DNA from 3 places in the Arthrobacter sp. NPDC093125 genome. Region 3 is predicted to be linked to each of the others. Evidence: riboswitches for the same ligand, from Rfam matches in the RefSeq annotation. Region 3 holds a riboswitch; each other region holds the start of a gene.
The links. Region 3 has a riboswitch for cyclic di-AMP ahead of ACIP9X_RS13870 (M23 family metallopeptidase). Riboswitches for the same ligand answer to the same signal wherever they lie in the genome.
Positions count from the first base shown of each region.

Region 1: it holds a riboswitch for cyclic di-AMP, as region 3 does, so the genes downstream of both, ACIP9X_RS18630 (M23 family metallopeptidase) here and ACIP9X_RS13870 (M23 family metallopeptidase) in region 3, are expected to answer to the same signal.
Region 2: it holds a riboswitch for cyclic di-AMP, as region 3 does, so the genes downstream of both, ACIP9X_RS02600 (hypothetical protein) here and ACIP9X_RS13870 (M23 family metallopeptidase) in region 3, are expected to answer to the same signal.

Region 1 is NZ_JBIVOQ010000014.1:36,784-38,980, forward strand. Features, by position in the region: gene ACIP9X_RS18625 (hypothetical protein) at 166-597, shown strand; cyclic di-AMP (ydaO/yuaA leader) riboswitch at 890-1,064, shown strand; gene ACIP9X_RS18630 (M23 family metallopeptidase) at 1,070-1,900, shown strand; gene ACIP9X_RS18635 (benzoate/H(+) symporter BenE family transporter) at 2,179-2,197, opposite strand, start outside.
Region 2 is NZ_JBIVOQ010000001.1:561,241-563,437, forward strand. Features, by position in the region: gene ACIP9X_RS02595 (GTP pyrophosphokinase family protein) at 1-860, shown strand, start outside; cyclic di-AMP (ydaO/yuaA leader) riboswitch at 1,017-1,213, shown strand; gene ACIP9X_RS02600 (hypothetical protein) at 1,217-2,029, shown strand.
Region 3 is NZ_JBIVOQ010000006.1:216,467-218,663, forward strand. Features, by position in the region: gene ACIP9X_RS13870 (M23 family metallopeptidase) at 68-895, opposite strand; cyclic di-AMP (ydaO/yuaA leader) riboswitch at 900-1,144, opposite strand; gene ACIP9X_RS13875 (metal-dependent transcriptional regulator) at 1,288-1,983, opposite strand.

The sequences.
Region 1 (2,197 bases), on a different contig from region 3:
CAGGCCGTCTGATACTCCCCGACCTGAGCCAGTCACCTCGGCCGCTAAGGCATACAGCCATCAGCGCCCGAGGTCGCCTGACGACATCGCATGTTAGCCTGCCGGCATGCTGACGGGCCACCCAGTCACTGCCACCGCGTGCGGGTTTATGGACCGAAGCTGGAGATGCGAGACTCTGCGTCAGAGTTCGAAGTCTTCATCCGCATACTGCCCGTTGAGCTGCAGACAACGGGCGCTCAGGCCTTCATCCAGGAACTATTCGCGTGGAGAACGGCCCTCGTGCGGGACTGCCAGCAGCTGCCGGAGCTTCCTCCCGAAGCTGACCGCTCCTCTGCGGAAATCAAGGCCCTGCGCATGAGGACCGACGCGTTCGTGGAGTATCTGGATGACTGGCTACATGTGCCCGACCGTGAGCTCGGCGACTACTCCGAGCAGATGAGGAAAGGAATGGATCCGCCGTTGGCCGGACATCGATCCGGAGCTGCACCTGAAGCCTCAGTTAGGTGGCACCAGCACTGGGTCGTAGGCACGGATCCAGCGGCGGCAACCGCCGGAGCTGGCACCGTCAGTATCTCTCGCCGGTCGCGTCCACGGTAAGGCCGCGCAATGCGGCGTGGCTTGCCCAGAAGAAGAAACTACCTTGGGACGGGACTATAGCAAGTCCAAAATCCGCGAGCAGGAGGGGTGCGGGGCGGGTTGCTACGGTTTGGCGGGGCAGTGCATTACTCGCCAGGGACCGGGCTAGTTACTAAATCACGCCCTCATCCACAATAGCGACGCGCGCAGGACTCAGTAACGAATTTGTAACATAAAGCTTTTCTTGCTTACATGGGAGGTAGCCATACCCTCACGTGGTATGCGTGTACCCGCTTCGCCAAACCCCGCCGGCGGTACATGAACCCTTATCTCTAGGCGGGGGCGGAAGACCCACGAATGACGCCTTTGGGCGTCTTGGGGTGAAGCCTGGCCCTGTCATTGCATGCCCGTGAGGCGCGTGTCAGGGGAGGCCGGACAGTCCACTCGTCCGAATCCGACAGCTAATTTCGCCGGCGTCGAGAGGATCTACGCTTTGCCTTCCCACGACAACCACGGCCCACGCCGTGCCATTTTCTCGAGTACATCCGGCAAGGGCCGCCGCCGGGCAGCCTCATCCCCAATGCCGACGCTGCGGGGCCGCGGCCAACAGCTGGCTGTTGCGGCGGCAGTGACCGGAATGATTGGCATGACGGTGCTCACCACGGCTCACGCCGCGCCAGCCGGGATCTCGACGGCGCGCGAAGTTCGCGCCGAGGCGGCCGCCGCCCCCGCCGCCCAGCCGTCCCTGGCGGCGGAGGCAGGATCGTCGCTTGTTTTTGATCGGCCCCAGGTCGAGTCCTCCCCGGCGCCGAAAGCGGCACCGAAAGCGGCACCGAAAGCGGCGTCCAAACCGGCGCGGAAAGCGGCACCGAAAGCGGCGTCCAAACCGGCACGGAAAGCGGCACCGAAATCCGCCCGGGTTTCCGCGCCTTCGGCAGGCCTACGGGCGCCGCTCGCCTCTGTGAACGTGAGTTCGCCATTTGGGCTCCGCGGCAATCCCCTGACCGGGGCCGCCGGCGAAATGCATACCGGGCTTGATCTCGCAGGGGCATGCAACACGCCCGTGTTGGCTGCAGCTGCGGGAAAGGTAACGGAGGCAGGCTGGAGCCCGTACGGTGGCGGAAACCGGATTGTAGTTGACCACGGCAAGGGCCTGAAGACCACATACAACCACCTTGCCAGCATCGGCGTTTCGAAGGGTCAAGCCCTGGGCAAGGGTAGTCGGATAGGCGCTGTCGGAACCACCGGTAACTCCACTGGCTGCCATCTTCACTTTGAAGTGATGGTCAAGGACCGGACCGTCAACCCCGCCGCTTACCTCTAGGGCAATGACACTAGGACCTGTCAGCATTTGCTGAAAGTTCTGCTTAGTTTGAGTAACGGGTTCATCGAAACCGTCCACCGCAACCGGCAGCACCCCTACGCGGAGAAGCTCCTCGCCTCCGTGCCCGGGTCACCCGGCTTGACCCTCGACCAACCGCCGCTATACAACCGCCGGAGCAAGATGGCCCGTCCCGGCGCAGGAATGCTGCGCCGAAACGGGCCAGTTGTGGTGCCGCTGGGGCAATCCCCTGACTTCGTAAAAACGCACCGGTCCGCGTTTTACGATCCTGCATGGTCC
Region 2 (2,197 bases), on a different contig from region 3:
TGCTGAAGTTCCCCGACCCCTTCCGCACCCTCAACGACATGGTGGGCGTCCGCGTGATCACCAAGCTGCCGACGGAAAACGCCGCCGTGGCCAACATCATCAAGCGCCAGCGCCAGCTCTTCGACTGCCGCGGGGACCGCGAGAAGGACATCGGCTCCATTGAGTCCGGAACATACGGCTACTCCAGCCGGCACCTGATTCTGCGGACCATCCAAAACGACGTGGTCAAGGAATACCAGCAGGTCTTCAACCCTGAGGTTCAGCCGAACGGCAGCTATTTCTTCGAGTGCCAGATCCGCACCGTCTTTGCGCACGCGTGGAGTGAGATCGAACACGATATCCGCTTCAAGGCGGAGGACCCGCGCGCCTGGACGCCCCATTTCGACCGGCAGTTCACGGCCACGGCCGCCATGCTGGAAACGGTGGAGACCGCCTTCGCTGACCTGCACGAGCGCTATGAGGAGGTCCGCAGCTACTGGGACATGGACGGCGAGGGCGCGGCCCAGCTCACGCCCAACCGCATCCGTGACGTGTGGCGCGCACTGCTGCCGCACGTGGACCGGAAAGTGGACGATGACTGGGGATGGGCGGCTGAGCTCATGGCTGCCCACGGCCTCAACCAGACCGTGCAACTGGCCGGTCTGCTCAGCGCCAACCGGATCACCGAGGTCCGCAAGGCCCTGGACCACCGCTACTCCCCCGGTCCGGACCGGCTGCTGGATGACCTGCTGCTGTGGCAGTACGGCACGAGGCACATCGACCTCACCGCAGAAGCGCCCGACGTCGTTCCGCACCCGCGGCGCGACAGCCTCCTGCGGCGGCTGAAGCAGATCGAACGCTACCGGCAGACCAAGAAGTAGAGCCGGCCGCGGCGCGGCGGACTCCACCTCCCGACGCACCCCTACCCGGCGCAACCTGAGATCGCTCGCACAACACGCCCCTGTTACCCAAATGTGACTTTTGCTCCAGGCTCCCGTACGGTAGAAGACGTGCCTTCCTCACCGAGGAAGGCATTCCCGCGCTGATTGCCTAACTCTGCCGCAGCCTCGGGATCCGATCGCAGACCTTTCCGGCAGAGACGGGGAAACCAATTTTCGGCCCGCTCGAAGCGGGCCTTGGGGTGAAGCCGCGCAGATCCTGATTCCTCAGGCCGCGGCCGGGTGTCTCCCATCCGAATCCGACAGCTCACCTCGCAGGCATCGGGAGAGGCTCCTTCATGTCTTCACGCATTACCCCTGCCCGCCGCGCAGCGGCCGGCCGTTCAAACCCGTTCGCTTCCGCATCGCGCGCAGTCACGGCAAATGCCGGAGGACTGGGACGCAAGGCTGCCGTGGTCCTCGCGGCATCGGGGCTCGCCTTCACCGGGACCATGGCCGCGAATGCCGCCAACGCCCCGGCCCAGAAGGCCGCCGCCCCCGCCTCAGCTCCCGAGGCTGCCAGCCAGTCGCAGGCCCCGCTGAGCGCCAGCTCCAGCGTCAGCATCGCCTACGAGCGCCCGGCCGTGAAGTCCACGCCGGCCCCCGTTGTCAAGGCACCCGTCGTTGTGGAGAAGCCGGCTGCGCCTGCGGCTCCCAGGGTTGCTGCAGCGCCGAAGGCTGCTGCCGCCGCCCCCGCCGCTGCTCCGGCACCCGCGGCCGCGCCCGCGCCGAAGGTCACGGTCAAGTCCGCACCGGCACCGGCAAAGGCCCCCGCGCCCGCAGCCGCCGGCGGCATCAACGCCTCCATGGTCGCCGCGGCCTACGCCCAGGTCGGCATCAGCCAGGACTGCACCGCCATGGTGGAGAAGGCACTGGGCGCCTCGGGCATCCGTGTTGGCGACCTCGCCCCCATGCAGTTCATGAACTACGGCAAGGTCGTCTCCACGCCCCAGCCCGGCGACATGATTGTCCAGTCCGGCCACGTAGCCATCTTCGTCGGAAACGGCAAGGCGCTCAGCGGCGGCATGAACGGCGTGAACGAGACCATCGTTCACCCGCTGTCCTGGCTCACCGCAACCGGTCCGGTCACCTTTGTGCGGCCCGCAGCCTAACCGCGACTAAGCAAGACCGCGCACCTGAATAAGGTGCGCTCACAGAGCCGGCGTTGCGCTGCCTTGGGGGCAGCGGAGCGCCGGCTTTTTGCTGCCCTATGCACGTTTTGCCTTCCCTCGACGGCGGGGACAGCTTCCATATCCCGTCAAACTTCCGCCCTGCCTCCT
Region 3 (2,197 bases):
TTCGGAGCGAATGTCACATTCAGATCACGGCGTGTCACGAGAATGTGAGAGTTCTCCATCGGCTTGCTCAGAGCCAGCCTTGGGGATCAACGACGTCTCCGTTGACCATCACCTCGAAGTGGAGGTGGCAGCCAGTGGAAGCGCCGGTGGTCCCGCTAAGTGCCACCGCTTCGCCCCGGCTGACCTTCTGGCCTACCCGGACGCTCGATGACGACAAATGGTTGTACGTGGTTTCCAGGCCGTTGCCGTGGTCGATGACCACCCTGTTGCCGCCTCCGTACGGGTGCCAGCCGGCAAAAGTGACCTTGCCGCTCGCGGCAGCAAACACCTGCGTTCCGCACTGGGCAGCGAAGTCCTGGCCGCGGTGGAATTCTCCCGCGCCTCCGGTGATCGGGCTCACGCGGTAGCCGAAGGGGGAAGACTTGACCATGGTCTCCAGCGGGAGGCCGAGGCTGCCGGCTGAGGCCGCGCGGCTGATGCTGCCGGCGGACTGGGCACTGAGGAGCTGCTTGAGCTTTCCTTCGGGGTCGCCGGCCGTCGCTACGGAGGTGCGGCTGAAGTCGATCTTGGCTGCTGCCTCGGCTGAAACCTCAGGCTGGGCGGTAGCCGCTGCCGCATTGGCTGGCGCACTGCCCTGGTCCGGCGTCGCCATGACGGGGCTGGTGGCGGGGACCGTGACGGTCAGCAGGAGGCCCGTGGCGGCCAGCGCTACACCGGCTTTCTGGCCCATGCCGCTGGCGGCGGCAAAGTCTGTGACCTGACGGAAGGGGCCGCGGCGCCTGCGCGCTTCGCGCTGCGCGTCGCGGGGTCGCTCGACGGCGACGGCTACGGGCGTGCGCGGCTCCGCTGCGGGGCCCGTCGCGCGGCGGCGGCCCCGGGCATTCTGCATGGTCAAGAACTGTTCCTCTCTGGAAAGCCTGCGAAGTTAGCTGTCGGATTCGGGCCAGAGAGATCATTGGCCCGGTCCGCCATGGCAAGCTTTTCGGCACAGGGGTATCCCAGGAGATTCCAGCTGTGGAAAGTGGCTTGCCGCTGCGGACTTCACCCCAAGGCCGTTCATGAACGGCCGGTTGTGGTTCCCCCGCCTCTGCCAGAAGGTGTTTCGAGCTACTGATCCGCTGGCAGAGTTCGGCTCCGGATCAGGTAACGCTTTAGTATCGGCGCTGCCGTTTAACTATAGGCGATTAAAGCTTGCAGTAATAATTCCGTTATCTTCATTGTGCAAAACTCGTGGGTCGTCCTGCCAACTGATGTCGGACATCTGGTCTGCGTGGTCAACCATGACGGTCAGCCCACCTGGACAAACACATGCGCGGCCACTTCCGGCGGGAGTTCAAGGGCACCCTCGATGCCGGGGACCCGCACGGAGATGTACTCGCCGACGCGCTCCAGGGAGACTGTGGCACCGGGCCGGATACCGCCCTCGTCCAGCTGCAGCAGCAGTTCCGGCTCTACCTGGATCGGCTCCGCCAGCCTGCTGACGGTGACCCGGGAGTCCGGGGCATAGCGGGCCATTGCTTCGAGCAGATTCATGGCGCCGTCGGTGAATGCCCGTGACGGCTCGCCGCCAAGTGCAGCCAGCCCGGGAATCGGGTTTCCATACGGCGACTCGGTGGGGTGGTCCAGCAGTTCGTAGATCCTGCGCTCCACGCGCTCACTCATCACGTGTTCCCACCGGCAGGCCTCGTCATGGACATAGGCCCAGTCCAGGCCGATCACGTCGGCGAGGAGCCGCTCGGCCAGGCGGTGCTTCCGCATGACCTCCGTGGCCCGCTTCCGGCCTGTTTCCGTCAGCTCCAGGTGACGGTCGCCGGAGACCACCACCAGCCCGTCGCGCTCCATCCTGCCGACGGTCTGTGAAACAGTGGGGCCAGAATGGCGGAGGCGTTCGGCGATGCGGGCCCGGAGCGCCACGATGTTCTCTTCTTCAAGCTCCAAAATGGTCCGAAGATACATCTCCGTGGTATCGATCAGATCCGTCATTCAGCTCAGCTCCTCGAGCACAGTACTTGCGTCCGTCCCACCGTATCGCGGGCCCACCGTCCGGCGTTGCGGCGTCCGGCACCGCGGCCGCAAATCGGCGGCGGCGCACACCGGCGTTCCGCCCGTACGTCCTCTAAAAGCTTAGCCTATTTTGAATTACTCCAGATAATTTGTCTCACGGCAGGGCCGTCTCAATGACTGGACTGTGACGGCG